Regions from separate parts of the Cryobacterium sp. SO2 genome, predicted to be linked through region 3. Evidence: predicted binding sites of a transcription regulator. Region 3 holds the regulator's gene; each other region holds the start of a gene.
What was found. The regulator LexA, encoded in region 3, represses DNA repair genes until DNA is damaged. The targets are predictions, from matches to a motif close to TCGAACANNTGTTCGA.

Region 1 (3,579 bases), 1.4 Mb from region 3:
CTGGTTGGGTTTCCGCCAGGTCCCGCTCGGGTCGAGCCAGGCTGGTGCCGTGACTTCGGGCATGCCCAAAACCATCCGGATCTGCCACCCACCGGTGCTGAGGGTGTGGTGGTGGTACCAACACAGCAGCACCCCGTTGGAGACATCGGTGGGCCCGCCGTCCTGCCAGGACGTCACATGGTGGACTTCGGTCCACTGCGGCGGGCAGTCACAGCCCGGGATGACGCAGCCACCATCGCGGGCCGTGATGGCCTTGCGCTGCAGCGCTGTGAAGCAGCGTACTTTGTCGCCGAGGGCGAGGACGGCGCCGTTGCCGCCGAAGAAGATCGGCCGGTACCCGCCGTTGTCGATCATCTGGTTGATCGTCTTCATCGAGATCGGCCCCTCCACCCCGTCGATCCACCCCACCCCGACGCCGGCGAGCAGATCCGTGGCGCTCACGTGCACCATCACGGTGGGCGGCATGCCGCCCATGGTCGGGGTGCGGGGGTCTTGGGCGACCTGGGTGAGGATGCCACGGAGCATGTCGGCGCGTTTCTCCCCGCCGGTGCGCTCATCGATGACCTCGCCGGGCACGAGTTCACCGGCCTCGATGCGCTGCTGCTCCTCTGCGGAGGGGAATGCGGGGGCCGAGCGGGCGGACTGGAAGGTGTTGAACACGCCCTGCATGATGCCTTTCAGCTCCGGCGTCACCGCGCCGCGCAGGGGGTGGAGGCCGTTGGCGAGTCTGCCGAAGGAGAACGTCGACTTCGCTTCCAAGACTGCTTCGTTCGGCGCGACCCCGTCGGGGTTGAGGAACGCTTGCCACTGCAGGGCCATGGCGTGCAGGGAATCGACGGAGTAGACGGATCCGTCCGAGTCGCCCAGTCGTGCCACCGGTCCGGTGAACACCGTGTCGGAGTCGGTGGGGTTGTCGCCGGGGCCGGGGGTGCGGCCGAAGATCGACCCGGTTGCACTTTCGACCAGGGCCGCTTCACAGCCGTGCACGTCGTCCTGGTTGGCATCGAACCGGCCATGCACCGTGTAGTCGGCCAGACCCTTCACAATGATCTCCGCCGCATCAACACCCAACTCGCCCGCCCGCAGTGCCGCGGCGACTACCGGGAACACGGGCTCCAGCACCCTGTCGCCGAGCACCCGCGGGCAGACCTTGTCGCCCAGCGCTACCCGCCGCTTCATCTCCGGCACCGAGGCGCCCGTCAACCGGGTGAGGAGGTCGTTCGCGTGCGAGCAGCCCAACCTCCAGGCCAGGGATTCGGTGCCCAGGAACCGCCGCGACCGGTACCCCACCACGGTCGCCGTCGCCACCCGGGCCGCGTCCACCGGCCGGCCGGTGCGCTCCACCATTTGAGTAAGCGCCACCACCTCGGGGTCGCTCAAACCCTCCACGTCGATGGACTCCATCAGGTCTTGGAACTGCCGAGCAAGCCCATCAATGGCCGTCAACTTCTCGCCGAACGCCCCGGCCAGCACCCTCTGCACTCCAGGCAGCTCGGACGGGTCCCGCCACTGCGGCCGCTTGTCGCCCGGGGCGCGGCGGGCCCCGCCGCCAGCGGGCGTGCCAGCCGGCGCAACCCGGGCCGGGCCGGCAAGGCTCGTGTTCCAGTCACACGGCGCATCTGCACCGGAAGACGCAGCGGGAGTGTCTCCCGCTGCTGCTGTGGAACCACCTGCCAGGTCTTCGTCCATACCTTCATTCTCCCACGAATGAGAGGTTTACGCGAGGATATCTCATGTTATCCACAAGGAAATCTCGCGGATTTATCCGGCTCGACCCAGCGGAAGGCGACGCACGTCTAATAGGAAATAGGCCGCAAAATAGGACGTTCTGGCCGATTCCGTCCTCATAAACTCACTATCTCCTCATAAAGTCGCTGTCTCCTCAGAACGTAACTTCGACTAATACCCAGCTGCTCTGAGGCCGGGTCGCTGGGTCTCGACAAGCTCGACCAGCGCGGGGTGCGTTCTACAGGCCGGGTTGCGGGGTCTCGACAACCTCGACTAGCGCGGGGCGTGTTCTCGAGGCCGGGTCGCGGGGTCTCGACAAGGCTCGACCAGCGCGGGGCGTGTTCTCGAGGCCGGGTCGCGGGGTCTCGACAAGGCTCGACCAGCGCGGGGCGTGTTCTCGAGGCCGGGTCGCGGGGTCTCGACAAGCTCGACCAGCGGTCGGCTGGCACCCGCTCGACGAGCTCCGACAAGGGCGTGGTGCGGCGCGGGGTGGGGTGGTTACGCTGAAGGGATGAACCTTCCTCCCGTCGCCGCCCAGAAGCCCACGCGGCGCATCCACCACAACGATGTCTACGTCGACAACTACGAGTGGCTGCGCGACAAGGACGCCCCGGAGGTGACGGCGCACCTCGAGGCCGAGAACGCGTACACGGATGCCCGCACGGGCCACCTCGAGCTGCTGCAGGAGCAGATCTTCGAGGAGATCAAGGACCGCACCCAGGAGACCGACCTCAGCGTGCCCGTGCGCCGCGGGCAGTGGTGGCACTACACCCGCTCGGTCGAGGGCCAGGAGTACGGCATCCACTGCCGCGCGCCGATCTCGGGCCCGGACGACTGGACTCCCCCGGTGATCGAACCGGCGACCGATGCCGCCGACAGCACCGCGCCGGGCCTGCCCGGCGAGCAGGTGCTGCTCGACGACAACGCCGAGGCCGCCGGTCACGAGTTCTACTCGCTCGGCTCGTTCGACGTGAGCGACGACGGCACCCTGCTGCTCTACGCGGTCGACATCGAGGGCGACGAGCGCTACACGGTACGCATCCGCACCATCGCCACCGGCACGGACCTCGCCGACGAGATCCCCAACACCAGCTCCGGCGCGCTCTTCGACCCGAGCGGCCGCTACGTCTTCTACACGACTGTCGACGACGCCTGGCGCCCGGACACCGTCTGGCGCCACGAGGTCGGCAGCCCCACCGACGCCGACGTCACGGTGTTCACCGAACCCGACGAGCGCTTCTGGGTGGGCGTCGGCCGCTCGCGCAGCAACCGGTACCTCATGATCGAGGCCGGGTCCAGCGTCACCAGTGAGACCTTCCTGCTGAACGCCGACGACCCCACCGGTGAGTTCACGGTGGTGTGGCCGCGGCAGGACAACGTGGAGTACGACGTGGAACACGCCGTGATCGACGGCGAGGACCGACTCCTCATCGTGCACAATCACAACGCCGTGAACTTCGAGCTCGTCAGCGTCGCCGCCGGCGACCCGCAGGGCGACCGCCGGGTGGTGCTGGCGCACAACGAGCGCATCCGCCTGGAGAGCGTCGATGCCTTCCGCGACTTCGTGGTGGTGGAGTACCGCAAGGACGGCCTCACCCGGGTGGCCTACGCCACCAAGCGCGGCGGCGGCCTCACCGAGATCAGCTTCGACGAGGAGCTCTTCTCCGTCGGCACCGGCGGCAACCCGGAGTGGACCCAGCCCACCATCCGCCTGGGCTACACGAGCTTCGTGACGCCGTCGACGGTCTACGACTACGTGGTGGCCACCAAGGAACTGCGCCTGCTCAAGCAGCAGCCGGTACTCGGCCACTACGATCCGACCCTGTTCGAGCAGCGCCGCGAGTGGGCCGT
Region 2 (3,579 bases), 500 kb from region 3:
CGTCGAAGCCGCAGACCACCCGCCGCGCCATCCGCGGCATCGTGCACCAGAAGAACGGCCAGCTGATCCTGGTCGATACCCCCGGCATCCACCGGCCCCGCACCCTGCTCGGCGAGCGGCTGAACAGCCTGGTGCAGTCCACCCTGAGCGGCGTCGACGTGGTGGGCCTCTGCATTCCGGCGAATGAACCGATCGGGCCGGGCGACAAGTTCATCAACGAACAGCTCGACAACTTCCCGCGCGCCAAGAAGGTCGCCATCGTCACGAAGATCGACATGTCGTCCAAGACCAGCGTGGCCAACCAGCTCCTCGCGGTGTCGCAGCTGCGCGACTGGGAGGCCATCGTGCCGATCTCCGCGACCAGCCGCATCCAGCTCGACGTGCTCAGCAGCGAACTGCTGCGCCTGCTGCCGCTCAGCGACGCGCCGCTGTACCCGGCGGATGCCGTCACCGACGAGAGCCTGGAATCCAGGATCTCCGAGTACATCCGTGAGGCCGCCCTCGAGGGTGTGACCGACGAGCTGCCGCACTCGATCGCCGTCACGATCGACGACATCATCGAGCGTGACGACCAGGAGCTCGTGGAGATCTACGCGAACCTGTTCGTGGAACGGGACAGCCAGAAGGGCATCATCATCGGCAAGTCGGGCAGCCGGCTCAAGGATGTCGGCATGCGCGCCCGCAAGCAGATCGAACCGCTCATCGGCAAGCGAGTGTTCCTGTCGTTGCGGGTGAAGGTCGCCAAGGAATGGCAGCGCGACCCGAAGCAGCTCGGCCGCCTCGGCTTCTAGCCAGTAGACCCCGCCCCGATGTGGCCCCGCGCCACGTCGGTCGGTCGAGCCTGTGCAGACCCCGCGACCCGGCCTCCAGAGCGCCGGCATGCGATGGTCGAGCTTGTCGAGACCCCGTAACCCGGCCTCAAAACGCGCCCATCCGTTGGTCGAGCCTGTCGAGACCCCGCTACTCGGCCTCGAGAACGCACCCCGCGCTGGTCGAGCCTGTCGAGACCCGGCGACCCGGCCTCAGAGCAGCTGGGTATTAGTCGAAGTCACGTTCTGAGGAGATAGTGACTTTATGAGGAGATAGTGAGTTTATGAGGACGGAATCGGCCATAACGTCCTAATTTGCGGCCTATTTCCTATTAAACGTGCGTCGCCCTCCGCTGGGTCCAGCCGGATAAATCCGCGAGATTGCCCTGTGGATAACATGAGATATCCTCGCATTAGCCTCTCATTCGTGGGAGAATGAAGGTATGGACGAAGACCTGGCAGGTGGTTCCACAGCAGCAGCGGGAGACACTCCCGGTGCGGATGCGCCGTGTGATTGGAACACGAGCCTTGCCGGCCCGGCCCGGGTTGCGCCGGCTGGCACGCCCGCTGGCGGCGGGGCCCGCCGCGCCCCGGGCGACAAGCGGCCGCAGTGGCGGGACCCGTCCGAGCTGCCTGGAGTGCAGAGGGTGCTGGCCGGGGCGTTCGGCGAGAAGTTGAAGGCCATTGATGGGCTTGCTCGGCAGTTCCAAGACCTGATGGAGTCCATCGACGTGGAGGGTTTGAGCGACCCTGAGGTGGTGGCGCTTACTCAGATGGTGGAGCGCACCGGCCGGCCGGTGGACGCGGCCCGGGTGGCGACGGCGACCGTGGTGGGGTACCGGTCGCGGCGGTTCCTGGGCACCGACTCCCTGGCGTGGAGGTTGGGCTGCTCGCACGCGAACGACCTCCTCACCCGGTTGACGGGCGCGTCGGTGCCGGAGATGAAGCGGCGGGTAGCGCTGGGCGACAAGGTCTGCCCGCGGGTGCTCGGCGACAGGGTGTTGGAGCCAGTGTTCCCGGTGGTCACTGCGGCACTGCAGGCGGGTGAGCTGGGTGTTGATGCGGCGGAGATCATTGTGAAGGGTCTGGCCGACTACACGGTTCATGGCCGGTTTGATGCGAACCAGGATGACGTGCACGGCTGTGAAGCGGCCCTGGTCGAAAGTGCAACCGGGTCGGTGTTCGGCCGCATTCCCGGCCCCGGCGACGACCCGGATGGCAGCGACTCCGACGCGGTGTTCACCGGCCCGGTGGCACGACTGGGCGACTCGGACGGGTCCGTCTACTCCGTCGATTCTCTGCACGCCATGGCCCTGCAGTGGCAAGCGTTCCTCAACCCCGACGGCGCCGCCCCCAACGAAGCAGTCCTCGAAGCGAAGTCGACGTTCTCCTTCGGCACACTCACCAACGGCCTCCACCCCCTGCGCGGCGCGGTGACGCCGGAACTGAAAGGCATCATGCAGGGCGTGTTCAACACCTTCCAGTCCGCCCGCTCCGCCCCCGCGTTCCCCTCCGCGGAGGACCAGCAGCGCATCGAGGCCGGTGAACTCGTGCCCGGTGAGGTCATCGACGAGCGCACCGGCGGGGAAAAGCGCGCCGACATCCTCCGCGGGATCCTCACCCAGGTCGCCCAAGACCCCCACACCCCGACCATGGGCGGCATGCCGCCCACGGTGATGGTTCACGTGAGCGCCACGGACCTCCTCGCCGGGGTCGGGGTGGGGTGGATCGACGGGGTGGAGGGGCCGATCTCGATGACCACGATCAACCAGATGATCGACAACGGCGGGTACCGGCCGATCTTCTTCGGCGGCAACGGCGCCGTCCTCGCCCTCGGCGACAAAGTACGCTGCTTCACAGCGCTGCAGCGCAAGGCCATCACGGCCCGCGATGGTGGCTGCGTCATCCCGGGCTGTGACTGCCCGCCGCAGTGGACCGAAGTCCACCATGTGACGTCCTGGCAGGACGGCGGGCCCACCGATGTCTCCAACGGGGTGCTGCTGTGTTGGTACCACCACCACACCCTCAGCACCGGTGGGTGGCAGATCCGGATGGTTTTGGGCATGCCCGAGGTCAAGGCACCAGCCTGGCTCGACCCGAGCCGCACCTGGCGGAAACTCAACCAGCATCGGGCGCATGACCCGCGGTCGCGGAGACCACCACACACCGAGTGATCCGAGTGACCAGCACGTCACGGGGTCTACTTCGACAGGCTCAGCACGGCGTCGACAAGCTCGACCAGCGAAGTGGGCGCGACCAGCGGGATGGGGCCTGTCTAGTGGTCAGCCCGCCGGCGTGCTTCCAGTGTTGATTCGCAGCAGCACGCGCTGCTTCGAGCCGGAGCGGCCGAGGCGTTCGATGAACAGGAAGATCCGGTATTCAGCGCGGTACTTCCTGCCGAACACCTGCGTGAGCAGGGCACGACTCCGATCGTCGTCGACGATGATTGCGTTCGCTTCCACCACGACGGCGCCATCCCGCACCGACCCGGTTCGGGAACACGGACGCAGCTGCACCCGAGAGTCGTTGCGCAGGCGCTTGACCTTGCCGCTCTCCTTCGGGGTCGTGACGATCAAGTCAGCACCATCGGCGGCGATCCACACCGGGGTGGACACGGGTTCGCCCGTGCGGCGGAAGGTGGTGAGAGAGACGAATCGTTCGTCGGCGAGGCCCGCGAGGGCAGCAGCGGTGGAATCGGGCATTCCCACACCCTAAGCCCGCCAGGTGGCTGTGCAGCGTTTTCTGGCACAAGGCGGTCTTTGTGACAATA
Region 3 (3,579 bases):
ACATCCCGCGGGAACGCACTCTCGCCGCCGTCGCCCAGGCCTACGCGGCTCTCGGCGGCCTGGACACCCGGCCGGGCCTGTTCGTCGCTGCGCCCTACGGCAGCCTCGACGATGCCCTGGCCGTGCTGGCCACGGCTCCTATCGAGGCCATCGGCCTCGACCTCGTGCGCGGCACGGTGCCGGCTGCCGTCCCCGGGCTGAAGGACAAGACCCTCGTCGGCGGTGTCATCGACGGGCACAACATCTGGCGTGGTGACCTCGCGGCGGCGTTCGACCACGCGCGCCGGCTGGAAACCCTGAGCCCGAACGTTGCGGTCTCCACCTCCACCTCATTGGTGCACCTGCCACACGACGTCGCCGACGAGACCAAGCTCGGTCCCGAGTTGGCCGGCTGGCTGGCCTTCGCCGACCAGAAGATCGGCCAGGTCGCCACCCTCGCCCGGGGCCTCGCCACAGGACGGGAGACGATCCAGGCCCATCTGGATGCGGCGACCGCGTCGCTGGCCTCCCGCCGGGTCTCACCCGGCGTGCGCGACGGCGCCGTGCGCTCCAGGCTCGAGATCCTCACGCCGGCGGACTTCAGCCGCGGCGACTACGAGTCCAGGGTGGCCGCACAGGCGGCCGTGCTCGACCTGCCGCCGCTGCCGACCACCACCATCGGCTCGTTCCCGCAGACCGGCGACATTCGTCGCGCCCGGGCCCGCCTGGTGGCTGGGGACCTCTCCCCGGCCGACTACCGCGATGTCATGCGCGCCGAGATCGCCCGGGTCGTGCAGCTGCAGGAGGACCTCGGTCTGGACGTGCTGGTGCACGGCGAACCCGAGCGCAACGACATGGTGCAGTACTTTGCCGAGAACCTGGACGGTTTCGCCGTCACGGAGAACGGCTGGGTGCAGTCCTACGGCACCCGGTGTACCCGACCGTCGATCCTCTGGGGTGATGTGTCCAGGCCCCGGCCGATCACGGTCGAATGGTCCAGCTACACCCAGACCCTCACCGAGAAGCCCGTCAAGGGCATGCTCACCGGACCGGTGACCATCCTGGCCTGGTCGTTCGTGCGCGACGACCAGCCGCTGGGCGAGACCGCCCGCCAGGTGGCCCTGGCCCTGCGCGATGAGATCGGCGACCTGGAGGCCGCGGGCATCCGGGTGGTCCAGGTGGACGAGCCCGCCCTGCGCGAACTCCTGCCGCTGAAGAAGAAGGACCACGCCGACTACCTCGACTGGTCGGTCGGATCGTTCCGGCTCGCCACGGCCGGGGTCGCCGACCAGACCCAGATCCACACCCACCTCTGTTACTCCGAGTTCGGGGTCGTGATCGACGCCATCCGCAACCTGGACGCCGACGTCACCAGCATCGAGGCCGCCAGGTCGAAGATGGAGGTCGTCACCGACATCCAGGCGAGCGGCTTCGACCACGGCATCGGCCCGGGCGTGTACGACATCCACTCCCCGCGGGTGCCGGGCGTGCCTGAGATCACCGAACTGCTGGAACGGGCGCTCGAAGCGATCCCAGCCCGGCAGGTGTGGGTGAACCCGGATTGCGGGCTGAAGACCAGGGGGTACGCCGAGACCGTCGACTCGCTGCGCAACATCGTCGACGCCACGCGGGCGGTTCGCGCCACGCTGGTCTGACCGATGCCGCGTTAACGCACCAGGCCCGGCCCCTCGCGGGGCCGGGCCTGCTCTGTGCTCGTGCTGCCGGACTAGACCGAGCGCAGCACCGCGACGACCTTGCCCAGTACCTCGGCGTAATCGCCCAGGATCGGCTCGAAGTTGGTGTTGCGGGGGAGTAGCCAGGTGTGGCCGTCGCGCTGGCGCAGCACCTTCACGGTGGCCTCGCCATCGAGCATGGCGGCCACGATCTCGCCGTTCTCCGCGGTCTTCTGCTGTCGGATGACCACCCAGTCACCGTCGCAGATGGCCGCGTCGATCATCGACTCACCGACGACCTTGAGCATGAAGAGTTCACCCTTGCCCACCAGCTGGCGGGGGAGCGGGAAGATCTCGTCGATCTGCTGGTCGGCCATGATCGGGATACCGGCGGCGATACGACCGACCAACGGCACCATCGCCGCGTCACCCACCTGGATGCCGGACTGGTAATCGTCGGCAGCACCGGGTGTGACCTCGTCGGTGGACTGCGGCAGCTCGATGAGGACTTCGAGGGCACGCGGCCGGTTGGGATCACGACGCAGGTAACCGCTCAGCTCAAGCTGGTTGAGCTGGTGGGTGACGCTCGAGAGCGAGGACAGGCCCACTGCGTCACCGATCTCCCGCATGCTCGGCGGGTAGCCCCTGTCGCGCACTGAGCGCTGGATGACGTCCATGATGGCGCGTTGTTTGTCGCTCAGGCTCTTGCGGCGCCGGGTGCCGCCCTTATCCCGAGGTGTGCTCTCCTGTGCCACGTTATCGCTCCTCTGCTTGTCGGTTCCGGGTGGGTGCATCTGACGCAGCCGGATCAGGTCAGGGATCACGTCAGAAGGAATGTCGGTGGTGTCTGTTTGAGTACTGCTACCCGATCGAAACTGTAGCCAAGGGGCTCGGAATCGTAGACAGGTATTCGAGTGTGTTGCGAAATCTGTTTCCATAATATCCGGAAACAGGGTTGCTTGTTCGAACACTCGAAGATATATTCGGAACATAGATTCGCATCCGGCCCTCCCGGCCGAGGGCCGGATGCGTTACCAGGAGGTTCGACATGAGCGCAGCATACGCAGTGAAGCCCGGCTCGATAGCCGTGCGTCCTTCCATCGGCCACGCGGCAGCCACCGGCGTGCCGCGCACGCACCTGCGGCTCACCCGCCGTGGTCGCGTTGTTTTCACCACGCTCGCGGCCCTGCCGCTGGTTCTGGGCTCCATCGCCGTCGCCGTCAACGGCGGCGTCGCTGCCGCGGAGGGCACGGCTGGCGTGGGCGCCGCGGCGTTCGAATACGTCACGATCGACGCCGGTCAGTCCCTCTGGGAGCTGGCCGAGTCCATCGCACCCAAGCAGGACCCGCGCGACGTGATCGCCGACATCGTCAACCTCAACCAGCTCTCCTCCGAGGCCGTTGAGCCCGGCCAGCGTCTCGCTCTGCCCGCCTCCTACTAGCCGTCGCCTGCTGCCCCGAAAGCGGGCGCCCACGGCGCAACTAAGCTTGTTCGGGTGACCAGCCTCAACGACCTGCCCCTCCGCGCCAACCTTCGCGGACAAATCCCCTACGGCGCACCGCAGCTGCACGTGCCGGTGGCGCTGAACGTCAACGAGAACACCCACCCGATCCCGCCGGCCGTCGCCGCCGACATCGCGCAGGCCCTCGCCGAGGCGATCCTCACCGTGAACCGCTACCCCGACCGGGAGTTCACCCAGCTGCGCGAGGACCTCGCCGGCTACCTCGGGCACGGTCTCACCCTCGACAACATCTGGGCCGCGAACGGCTCCAACGAGGTGCTGCAGCAGGTGTTGCAGGCCTTCGGCGGACCGGGACGTTCCCTGCTCGGCTACGCGCCGACGTACTCCATGTACTCGATCCTGGCGTCCGGCACCGATACCCGGTGGATCCCCGGCGGCCGGGACGCCGACTATGAGCTGAGCCCG
Region 4 (3,579 bases), 270 kb from region 3:
ACAACACCCCGTTGGAAACATCGGTGGGCCCGCCGTCTTGCCAGGACGTCACATGGTGGACTTCGGTCCATTGCGGCGGGCAGTCACAGCCCGGGATGACGCAGCCACCATCGCGGGCCGTGATGGCCTTCCGTTGCAGCGCTGTGAAGCAGCGCACTTTGTCGCCGAGGGCGAGGACGGCGCCGTTACCGCCGAAGAAGATCGGCCGGTAACCGCCGTTGTCGATCATCTGGTTGATCGTCTTCATCGAGATCGGCCCCTCCACCCCGTCGATCCACCCGACGCCGGCCTGGGCGAGGAGGTCCGTGGCGCTCACGTGAACCATCACCGTGGGCGGCATGCCGCCCATGGTGGGGGTGCGGGGGTCTTGGGCGACCTGGGTGAGGATCCCGCGGAGGATATCGGCCCGCTTCTCCCCACCGGAGCGCTCATCGATGACCTCACCGGGCACGAGTTCACCGGCCTCGATGCGCTGCTGCTCCTCCGCGGACGGGAATGCGGGGGCGGAGCGGGCGGACTGGAAGGTGTTGAACACGCCCTGCATGATGCCCTTGAGCTCCGGCGTCACCCCGCCGCGCAGAGGGTGGAGGCCGTTGGTGAGTCTGCCGAAGGAGAACGTCGACTTCGCCTCGAGCACGGCTTCGTTCGGCGCGACCCCGTCGGGGTTGATCATGGCCTGCCACCGGAGCGCCATCGTGCGGATCTCTTCCGGACCGTTCGTGAACCCGGCCGAGTCACCGAGGCGAGCCACCGGGCCGGTGCAGGTTGCGTCGGGGTGGGCGGTGTCTGGTCCGTCGCCCGGGCCGGGAGTGCGGCCAAACACCGACCCAGTGGCGCGTTCCACCAGGTCGGCTTCAGCCCGGGCTACCTGGGCCGGATCCGCATCGAAGCGGCCATGCACCGTGTAGTCGGCCAGACCCTTCACGATGGTCTCTGCCGAGTCGATACCGAGCTCGCCCGCCCGCAGTGCCGCAGCGACCACCGGGAACACCGGCTCCAGCACGCTGTCGCCGAGCACCCGCGGGCAGACCTTGTCGCCCAGCGCCACCCGCCGCTTCATCTCCGGCACCGACGCGCCGGTCAACCGGGTGAGCAAATCATTCGCATGGGAGCAGCCCAACCGCCAGGCCAGGGACTCGGTGCCCAGGAACCGCCGCGACCGGTATCCAACCACGCTCGCCGTCGCCACCCGGGCCGCGTCGACGGGCCGGCCGGTGCGCTCCACCATCTGCGTCAAAGCGACGACCTCGGGGTCGCTCAGCCCCTCGACGTCGATCGAGTCCATCACTGCCTGCACCGTGCGGGAGGCCTCGTCCAACACCTTCAACTTCTCGCCGAACGCCCCGGCCAGGGCGCGCTGTACTCCGGGGAGCTCGGACGGTTCCCGCCACTCCGGCCGCTTGTCGCCCGGGGCTCGACGAGCCTCACCGCCAGCGGGCGTGCCAGCCGGCGCAACCCGGGCCGGGCCGGCAAGGCTCGTGTTCCAGTCACACGGCGCATCTGCACCGGAAGACGCAGCGGGAGTGTCTCCCGCTGCTGCTGTGGAACCACCTGCCAGGTCTTCGTCCATACCTTCATTCTCCCACGAATGAGAGGTTTACGCGAGGATATCTCATGTTACCCACAGGGCAATCTCGCGGATCTATCCGGCTTGACCCAGCGGAGGGCGACGCACGTTTAATAGGAAATAGGCCGCAAATTAGGACGTTATGGCCGATTCCGTCCTCATAAACTCACTATCTCCTCATAAAGTCACTATCTCCTCAGAACGTAACTTCGACTAATACCCAGCTGTTCTGAGGCCGGGTCGCCGGGTCTCTACAAGCTCGACCAGCGCGGAGTGCGTTTTTGAGGCCGGGTCGCGGGGTCTCTACAGGCTCGACCAACGCATGGGCGCGTCCTGGAGGCCGTCTCGACCTCGGCGCCAAGAACCCGCTAGAGCTTCTTGCCCGGGTTGAGCAGCGAGTGCGGGTCGAATGCCGCCTTCACCCTCAACTGCAGGTCGCGCAGAACCGGTCCGAGCTCGTCGTCGAGGTGCGCTCGCTTGAGCACTCCGATGCCATGCTCGCCGGAGGCCGACCCATCGAGGGAAATGGCCAGGTGGATGACACGGGCGAATGCCGCGTGGGCCGCGTCGATCTCCGCGGGCACCGCCGGGTCATAGCCGATCACCGGGTGCAGGTTGCCGTCGCCGATGTGGCCGCCCGTGCTGATCGGAACGTCGAGCTCCCGCGAGATCTCGGCGAGGCCGAGCAGCAGGGCGGGCAGCTGTGAGCGCGGCACCGTGATGTCTTCGTTCAGGCAGCCCCCGCGCACAGCTTGCACGGCCGGGTGCAGCAGGCGCCTCGCGCTCATCAGCTGCTCGAGCGACTCAGCGTCATGCGCGATGACCACCTCGCCCGCTCCCCCGGCTCGCAGGGTCTCGGCGTAGGCCTCGACGTCGTCGTGGGCCTGGCCGATCTGGTCAGACTGCACCAGGAGCAGGGCACCCGCTCCGGCGGGCAGTGTCGAGGCTGGATCGAAGGCATTGATCGCGGCGATGCAGGCGCCGTCGAGAAACTCGAGCACGCTTGGCCGGCGAGCTCCGGCGACGATGGCGTTGGCGGCGGCCAGGGCATCCGCTGCGGTGGCGAAAGTGGCCGCGACGCCCGACGGGCTGCCGGGCTTGGGCAGCAGCCCCACGGTGATCTCGGTGATGATGCCCAGGGTTCCTTCCGAGCCCACCAGCAACGCCGTGAGGTTGTATCCGGCAACGCCCTTGATGGTGCGCTGGCCGGTGTGCACGATCGAACCATCGGCCAACACCACGGTGAGCTGGCGCACGAAATTGCCGGTGACGCCATACTTCACGCAGAGCATGCCGCCGGCATTGGTGGCCACGTTTCCACCGATGGTTGAGGCGCGCCACGAACCGGGGTCCGGCGGGTAGAACAGGTCCACGGCCTCGGCCGCTCGCGCCAGGGCGATAGTGCGCACGCCGGCCTGAACGGTGGCGGTCTGGTTCGCGACGTCGACCGAGAGGATCTTCTTGAGCCGCGTCGTGCTCAGCACGATGGCTCCGGCGATAGCGTTTGCGCCGCCGGCCAGTCCGGTGCGAGCTCCCTGCGGCACAATCGGGATGCGGTGGGCGGCCGCGACGGTGACAACGGCGGCCACCTCCTCGGTGCTGGCCGGGAAGACCACGGCCAACGGCTCGCCGCTCACGGTGCCCTCCGACTGGTCACGCCGATTGCCCTCTGTGCGCGGGCCGGTGACGATCTGCGCGCTCGAGAGAACGGCGGCGAGTTCGTCGAGAACAATGGACGCGACGTCGGTCATGGTCATGAATACCTCTGCTGGACATGCGCCTGTTCGGCGCCTCAACGACGCGTGCATCTCGGCTCACCGCGTCCTGGGCCACAATTCTATGCACGCTATTTCTGGGTGACCTGCTATTTGGCCAGGTTGCCAGCGTTCGAGGCGCGGCATCCGTTGCTTTGCATATCTCACGCCCGGCGTTCGCGCTAGGGGCATAGTGCGGGCTTTCGGCAACCGGCGGGCGCCCCGCTCATAAAGCCGCAGACGCCCGCTCACACCCCC

Region 1: a site for LexA is predicted at 1,884-1,899, ahead of BJQ94_RS13110 (HNH endonuclease signature motif containing protein). Genes of this name have one in related genera too.
Region 2: a site for LexA is predicted at 1,043-1,058, ahead of BJQ94_RS08680 (HNH endonuclease signature motif containing protein). Genes of this name have one in related genera too.
Region 4: a site for LexA is predicted at 1,765-1,780, ahead of BJQ94_RS07615 (HNH endonuclease signature motif containing protein). Genes of this name have one in related genera too.

What each region holds. Positions count from the first base shown of each region.
Region 1 is NZ_CP117849.1:2,801,058-2,804,636, forward strand. Features, by position in the region: gene BJQ94_RS13110 (HNH endonuclease signature motif containing protein) at 1-1,689, opposite strand, end outside; gene BJQ94_RS13115 (S9 family peptidase) at 2,240-3,579, shown strand, end outside.
Region 2 is NZ_CP117849.1:1,884,530-1,888,108, forward strand. Features, by position in the region: gene era (GTPase Era) at 1-791, shown strand, start outside; gene BJQ94_RS08680 (HNH endonuclease signature motif containing protein) at 1,253-2,983, shown strand; gene BJQ94_RS08685 (PPOX class F420-dependent oxidoreductase) at 3,092-3,511, opposite strand.
Region 3 is NZ_CP117849.1:1,387,916-1,391,494, forward strand. Features, by position in the region: gene metE (5-methyltetrahydropteroyltriglutamate--homocysteine S-methyltransferase) at 1-1,634, shown strand, start outside; gene lexA (transcriptional repressor LexA) at 1,706-2,407, opposite strand; gene BJQ94_RS06345 (LysM peptidoglycan-binding domain-containing protein) at 2,701-3,093, shown strand; gene BJQ94_RS06350 (histidinol-phosphate transaminase) at 3,148-3,579, shown strand, end outside.
Region 4 is NZ_CP117849.1:1,658,199-1,661,777, reverse strand. Features, by position in the region: gene BJQ94_RS07615 (HNH endonuclease signature motif containing protein) at 1-1,570, opposite strand, end outside; gene BJQ94_RS07610 (FAD-linked oxidase C-terminal domain-containing protein) at 1,936-3,324, opposite strand; gene BJQ94_RS07605 (DUF72 domain-containing protein) at 3,570-3,579, opposite strand, start outside.